2 linked regions of the Tunturibacter psychrotolerans genome follow. The protein of the gene in region 1 interacts with the protein of each later gene in a pairwise test. Links are inferred from orthologs where the notes say so. Each region holds a gene or a part of one and is shown on either strand. Other genes may lie near its edges. The genes, in order: gyrB and gyrA.

Region 1 (3,536 bases):
CCGCCGCTACCACCCTTATCGCCACCGCCGTCGTGGTCGTGATCGTGGTGGCACCAGCCGAACCAGGACCACGAGCTACCACCACTGTCGTGGTCGTGATCACAGGCAAAGGCAGAGGTTGAGGCTGAAAGCATTGAGAATCCAACAATCGAGACAGCGATCAAACGGTTCAATTTCATTGGTTCACCTCGGGGGAGTTACGAGCCGAAGCATAGCAAGCCACATGGGTTAGGGGAGTACAACTTTCGGCGCAGCGGAGACGGTTACCAATGGTCTGAGACGTGCTTTGGGGAGGGCTCCTGCTGGGTACCTGGAGCGGCTTTTACCCCTTGTCGCGTGGTATACTTGAGGTACTGAGAAACAGCTCGAAACGTGTATAAAGCGCTGGAACGGCGCGGGTTTTCGCGGGCTGCGCGGACACGGGACGGGCTGAAAATTCTGCAACTTCAGCCACCGCTGAACGGAGATCCATGGCATCGACTGCATTCCCCACCGAAACTGCTCCTCTGGAGCTTGAAGCTGGCAAAATCAAAGACGCTACCGCAAAAGGAAAAGAAGGTGGCGGTTATTCGGCTGAGAACATTACTGTTCTGGAGGGCCTGGCGGCGGTCCGGCTGAGGCCGGCGATGTATATCGGTTCGACCGGCGAGCAGGGGTTGCATCACCTTGTATATGAGGTAGTTGATAACTCGGTCGACGAAGCGCTGGGTGGACACGCGACGAAGATCGATGTGACGATCCACGTCGATAATTCGATTACGGTGGTCGACGATGGCCGTGGGATTCCGGTCGACGACAAGGTAATCAATGGCGAAAAGATGCCGGCGGTACAGGTGGTGCTGACCATGCTGCACGCGGGCGGTAAGTTCGACGCCTCGAACTACAAGGTTTCGGGTGGTTTGCATGGCGTCGGCGTGAGCTGCGTCAATGCTCTGAGCGAGGAGTTTGACGTCGAGATCTGGCGCGACGGTCATGCGTGGGAGCAGGATTATTCGAAGGGTGCACCGATCAGCAAGCTGCGCAAGATGGGCGCCTCGACGCGTAAGGGCACGAAGGTTCATTTTCTGCCGGACAAGTCGATCTTTACGGTGACGGAGTTCAACTACGACACGCTGGCGCAACGGCTGCGGGAGCTCGCCTTTTTGAACAAAGGGCTAGAGATCCATCTGACAGACCAACGCACGACGGACTCGAAGACCGGGGAGTACAAGCACCAGGAGTTCAAGTACATCGGTGGCATTGCGGAGTTCATCAAGCATTTGAATAAAGGCAAGGCAGTGTTGCATGACAAGCCGATCTACATGGAGGCCGAGCGTGATAACGTGGCCATGGAGATTGCGCTGCAGTATAACGACGCCTACTCCGAGACGGTGTTTACGTTTGCCAACAACATCAACACTGTGGATGGTGGAACACATCTGTCGGGCTTCAAGACGGCTCTGACGAGGACGATCAATGCGGCGGGACAGTCGCTGGGGCTGTTCAAGGACGTTAAGGAAAATCTGAGCGGCGATGATGTGCGCGAAGGGCTGGTGGTTGTGATCAGCGTGAAGCTGTCTCAGCCGCAGTTTGAAGGACAGACGAAGGGCAAGCTGAACTCGGATATCGCAGGAACGGTGCAGGCGTTTGTGAATGAGCGGCTGGGAGCGTTTCTGGATCAGAATCCTTCGGTTGCGAAGAAGATTATCAATAAGGCGATCGATGCGGCGCGTGCGCGTGAGGCTGCGCGGAAGGCTCGCGACCTGACTCGGCGTAAAGGTGCTTTGGATGGCGGAGGACTGCCGGGTAAGTTGGCGGATTGTTCGGAGCGGCAGCCGGATCGTTGTGAGCTTTATCTGGTTGAGGGAGAGAGCGCAGGTGGAACGGCCAAGCAGGGTCGTGACCGGAAGTTCCAGGCGATTCTGCCGTTGAAGGGAAAGATTCTGAACGTAGAGAAGGCTCGCTACGATAAGATGCTGGGCCATGAAGAAATTCGCGCGATGATTACTGCGCTGGGTTGCGGCATCGGCAAAGACGACTTCGACGCGAGTAAGCTGCGCTACGGCAAGTTGATTCTGATGACCGATGCGGACGTCGATGGATCGCACATCCGCACGTTGCTGCTGACTTTCTTCTTCCGGCATATGACGGAGTTGATCAAGCGCGGGCATGTGTATATTGCGCAGCCGCCGTTGTATCGGATCAAGAAGGGTAAGTTCGAGCAGTACATCAAGGACGACCGCGAGTATGTAAGCGTGATGGTTAAGCGCGCCTCCGATGGCATGGTGATTCGCTATGGCAAGGACGGCGGTCGGCTTGAAGGTGCGGCGCTGACTAAATACATGGGCCAGCTAAACGACTATCTAGGCTTCTTCGATAAGGTGCAGAAGCGATTGCGGAATGATGACGTGACGCAAGCGTTTGCGGAGCTGTTCGCTCACGAGGGTAAGGATTCTGTGCGACGCGTGGACTTTGAAACGCCCGCGAAGGTCGAGGCCATGCGCGAGCGCCTGGTGGGGATGCAGAAGACCTATCAGTTTAAGAATGTTGGTGATGTCGTGATGGACGAGGAGCACAGAAGCTACTCGGTGAGCTATACCGATGCGCAGGGCGCTGTGAGGACGATTGACTGGGCGCTCGCTTCTGCGCCGGAAAGCCGGCAGATGCTAGCCAAACACGCGCAGATCAAAGAGCAACTGGTAGCACCGTTCTTTATCGAGTATGCAGCAAAGACCAAGGCCGAGGCTGCTGCAGAAGAGGCGGAGGAGATTGCTTCTGAAGAGGGCGTGGCTGAGATCGCTGCGGCTCCGGGAACGGTGGCTGAGGTGAAGCCGAACAAGAGAACGAGCAAGGCGTCGCAGGATCCAGTGGAGAAGAAGACGGCGCGCGATGTGTTCGAGTATGTAATCGAACAGGGCAAGAAGGAGTATCAGGTTCAGCGGTACAAGGGTCTGGGCGAGATGACGGCTCCGCAGCTATGGGAGACGACGATGGATCCGGAACGGCGCACGCTGCTGCAGGTGAAACTCGAAGACATTGCGGCCTGTGAAGAGATTTTTACGACTTTGATGGGCGAGGATGTGGAGAGCCGCCGGAAGTTCATCGAAGAGAATGCACTGGATGTGAAGAACCTGGATATCTAGCTCTGATTTTTTGTCGGTTGACGCATAACCTGGGATTATTGACACATAAAGTGGGATTTTGCGACACATATAGTGAGATAAACCTACTTCAGTCTGTGAATGGTCAGAGTCGGCGGTACTGTAGCTGGAAGCATAAGCTGAAATATCGAAGCAAAAGCTGAAAATATGACGGTCGCTGTAAGTTTCCGGCCTGCTTACGCTGCTGCTTGAACAACGACACTCTGGTGAGGCAAACAGCGACATTGAACAGTAGGTAGCGCGGCCCTGAAAAGGCCAGCGTCGGCGGTTCGATCCCGTCTCCGGCCACCACATTTTCAATAACTTACAAGCTGGACCAATTTCGCAAAGAGGCTCTCCGAGCACCTAATTGCTTTCGAAATCTATGGCTGCCAGAAGCGCCGCACGGTATCCGGC
Region 2 (3,723 bases), 5.3 Mb from region 1 along the record:
CTCATGCTTAACTCTCTGCGTGAGACTGACCTTTGCCTTCTCGTTGTCGCTCATCGGAGTTCTCCTAACGCGGCAAACCCCATCACCACAGGGCGCGCGACAGCGAAGCGAGAAAAGAATAGCAGCCCCACCCCGACCTCATTCCCAAAAAGGGAACAACCAAAAATAAATCCCCAAAACCTGGCGCATTTTTCGAGCCCCAAAAACTGACTGCTAAAAGACCACGTTCACCACGCAATCCACCACGTTTACACCACCGAATCACCACAAGAAAATGCCCGTTTTTGCCAAAACCCCAGCAAAAACGGGCACGTCCACCCACAAAATAAAAATCACAAAACTACTGCAGCAAAGTTCCCTCTTCCGGCTGAGTCTTAGCCTCCTCCGGAGGAATCACCACAGCAGCCGCCACCTTATCCTGATCCTCAAGATCCAGCAGCTTGACCCCCTGCGTACTACGCCCAGCCGACCTAACACTCTTAGTATCAATGCGAATGATCTTCCCAAACTGGCTGATCACCATCATCTCGGTCGTGTCATCCACCAACTGAATGCTCGTAACCTTGCCAATCTTAGGAGTAGTCTTCATGTTGATAACCCCTTTACCACCACGAGATTGCAGCCGGTACTGGTCAACATCCGTCCTCTTGCCAAACCCATTCTCACTAACCGTCAAAACCAGGCAAGGCGTCAAACCCAGCTGTTTATCAAGCTTTTCAAGCTTCGCCGCAACTTCCGCTGAAGCAACCGGCGCCGCAAGTTCCCCAGGCTCAGCAAGTTCCAGCGGCTGCGCATCAGTCGACACCGTTGCCTCATCGATCGCCGCCTCCACCTGATCCGTAAGCCCCTTCTGAGCAGCACGTTCCAGCCGAGCCTTATTCCGCGCCTCGTTCGAAGGCGTAACCGCCGCCCCAATCACATAGTCGCCCTTCTTCAACGTAATGCCACGATTCCCGGTAGCCGGCCGACCCATCGGACGTAAGTCCTGCTCATTGAACCGGATAGCCATACCATCATGCGTAGCCAGGAAGATCACCTGTTCGCCATCCGTAACCCGCGCAATGATCAACTCATCGTCCTTGTCAATGTTGATAGCGATAATCCCACGCGCCATCACATTCGAAAAGTCCTTCAAAGCCGTCTTCTTCACCGTTCCATTGCGCGTCGCAAACAAGATGTACTTGTTGTCTTCCTCCAGATCCTTGACTGGAAGAATCGTAACGACCTTCTCCCCGGGCTGCAGAGCAACAAGCGAAGCCATCGCCTTACCCTTACCCGCAGCGCCCACGTCCGGAACCTCATACACCTTGAGCCAGTAAACGCGCCCAGTATTGGTGAAGCACAGCAGATACGCATGCGTAGAGTCGATGATGAGCTGCGCGACGAAGTCCTCTTCGCGCGTCTTCATCCCGAGACGCCCAGTGCCACCGCGACGCTGCTGCCTATAAATGGAGATCGGCGTGCGCTTCAGGTAGCCAGTGTTCGACACCGTCACCGCCACCTGCTCGTCTGTGATGAGGTCCTCAAGCTGTAGCTCAGCGGTCTCATCGATGATCTGCGTGCGGCGAGCATCGCCATACTTGTCGCGAATCTCGGTGAGCTCTTTGACAATTACCTTACGCAACTTCGCAGGCGATGCAAGGATCGACTCAAACTCAGTAATGTTGTCGCGGACTTCAGCGAGTTCCTTGAGAAGCTCGTCGATGGAAAGCTGAGTCAGGCGGTAGAGCTGAAGTTCGAGGATAGCGTCGATCTGCTTGTAGCTGAGAATCAGTGTTCCGGTGGCGCTAAACGCCATGTCGACGCCGTATTTAGCCGGATCGAGCGTAACACCGCGAAGCTCAGTTCCGCGAAGGTTGATACGTTTGTTCGAGAAGTAAGAGAACAGATTCTCTCGGGCATCGGCGCGGCTCGAAGACTGACGAATAATCTTGATGACGTTATCGAGATGGTCGAGCGCAATCTGGTAACCGAGCAAAATGTGTTCGCGGTCGCGGGCCTTTGCAAGAAGAAATGCAGTCCGTCGACGAACAACCTCGGTACGGTGATCAAGAAAGGCGCGAATCGCCTGATCGAGCGGCAGTTCTTTTGGCTGACCGTTATGGACAGCCAGGAAGATCATCGAGAACGACTCCTGCATCTGCGTATGCTTGTGCAGCTGATTCAGAACAATCTGGCTCTCTGCACCGCGCTTCAAGCCGATGACGATACGCATGCCATCGCGGTCGGATTCATCACGGAACTCGTCGCGAGCGATATCGGTGATGACGCCCTCATTGACCAACTCGGCGATACGCTCGATGAGCTTCGACTTATTAACCTGATAAGGAATCTCAGTAACGATGATCGCCTGACGACCGCCGGAGATATTCTCAATGCTGCACTTGGCGCGCATCATGAAACGGCCACGGCCGGTGCGGTAAGCGTTAGGAATGTTCGTCTTGCCGAAGAGATAGCCGCCGGTAGGAAAGTCTGGACCGAGAACATGCTCGAGCACCAGATCAAGATCAGACCGGTGATCCTGCGGAGACTTCTGCAGCAGCGAGATACACGCATTCACGATCTCGGTGAGATTGTGCGGCGGAATATTGGTCGCCATGCCGACAGCGATGCCCGAGCTGCCATTGACGATAAGGTTCGGAATCCGCGCTGGCAAAACCGTAGGTTCAAGCGAGGACTCGTCATAGTTGGGCGAGAAGTCGACCGTGTCGTAGTCGATATCGGCAAGCATCTCACCGGCGAGCCGGGTCAGGCGAGATTCGGTATAACGCATCGCCGCAGCGGAGTCGCCATCGACTGAGCCGAAGTTTCCCTGGCCATCTACTAACAGATAGCGAAGAGAAAATGGCTGCGCAAGCCGCACCATGGTGTCGTAGATCGCCGAGTCGCCATGGGGGTGATAGTTACCCATAACATGGCCCACAACCTTGGCGGACTTGGTGTACTTCTTATTGAATTGGAGGCCCATCTCCTGCATGCCGTAAAGGATGCGGCGATGAACGGGCTTGAGACCATCGCGGACATCGGGCAGCGCACGGCCGATGATGACCGACATCGAGTAGTCGAGATACGACCGGCGCATCTCCTCCTCAATATTGATAGAAAGCATGAACGCGGCGCCGCGGCCCTGAACGGTCGAGCCATCTGGAGGAGATCCTGCCGGGGGCGGGTTGTTTGAATTAGCGTCCTGCGGGGAGGGTGCGTTGGGGTTCTTCGGGTCCTGCGGAAACAGATCGTCAGCCATGGTGTACTTCCATGATAAATGCTTGATTCGGCGGGGTAAAGCCGCGCACGAAGGGCATTTCTGGACGGAAAGAGTATGTGCAGAAAACGCGGCACTTACAGGGAATCTAGCGAGGAACAGGTCGCGCAGAATTAAAAAAGAAAGGGACAGGCTTTTGGCCCGTCCCTCAATAAAGGTACTGCAGTTTGGTTAGAAGTTGATCTTCCCAGCGAACTGCAGGAAGCGACGCTCATCGTTCGCGCCACCCGTCACACCGCCCTTGGAGGCTTTGACCGGATACGCGGTTCCTGCGGCATAGGGGCTGCCGGCTGTTTGAGGGTCTGATGCAAAGGGGTTGTTCCCGTACGGTGCGTCCGCGTCTGTGCCGGATTGAGCGACGTCGAGGGTCGCTCCCTGAATGTACAGGTTGTGGTGGTTCGTCACATCGTAGCCCTCAGCCCTGAGCTCAAGATTGACGCCCTCGTGGATGGGGAACTGCT

What was found.
Region 2: the proteins of gyrB (region 1) and gyrA interact in binary tests that used the Escherichia coli proteins (3 or more experiments, as listed by UniProt). The link is inferred for Tunturibacter psychrotolerans from one-to-one orthologs.

The regions. Positions count from the first base shown.
Region 1 is NZ_CP132942.1:5,580,100-5,583,635, forward strand. The notes cover bases 105-3,322. They hold gyrB (DNA topoisomerase (ATP-hydrolyzing) subunit B), read left to right. Parts: upstream 105-470; coding sequence 471-3,122; downstream 3,123-3,322. Other genes in these bases: RBB77_RS23440 (hypothetical protein), read right to left, coding at 105-179. Also shown: more of RBB77_RS23440, read right to left, coding at 1-104; RBB77_RS23450 (hypothetical protein), read right to left, coding at 3,486-3,536. UniProt on the Escherichia coli protein: DNA gyrase negatively supercoils closed circular double-stranded DNA in an ATP-dependent manner to maintain chromosomes in an underwound state.
Region 2 is NZ_CP132942.1:289,782-293,504, reverse strand. Bases 141-3,545 are described here. They hold gyrA (DNA gyrase subunit A), read right to left. Parts: upstream 3,245-3,545; coding sequence 341-3,244; downstream 141-340. Other genes in these bases: RBB77_RS01060 (TonB-dependent receptor), read right to left, coding at 3,434-3,545. Outside these bases: RBB77_RS01070 (hypothetical protein), read right to left, coding at 1-54; more of RBB77_RS01060, read right to left, coding at 3,546-3,723. UniProt on the Escherichia coli protein: A type II topoisomerase that negatively supercoils closed circular double-stranded (ds) DNA in an ATP-dependent manner to maintain chromosomes in an underwound state.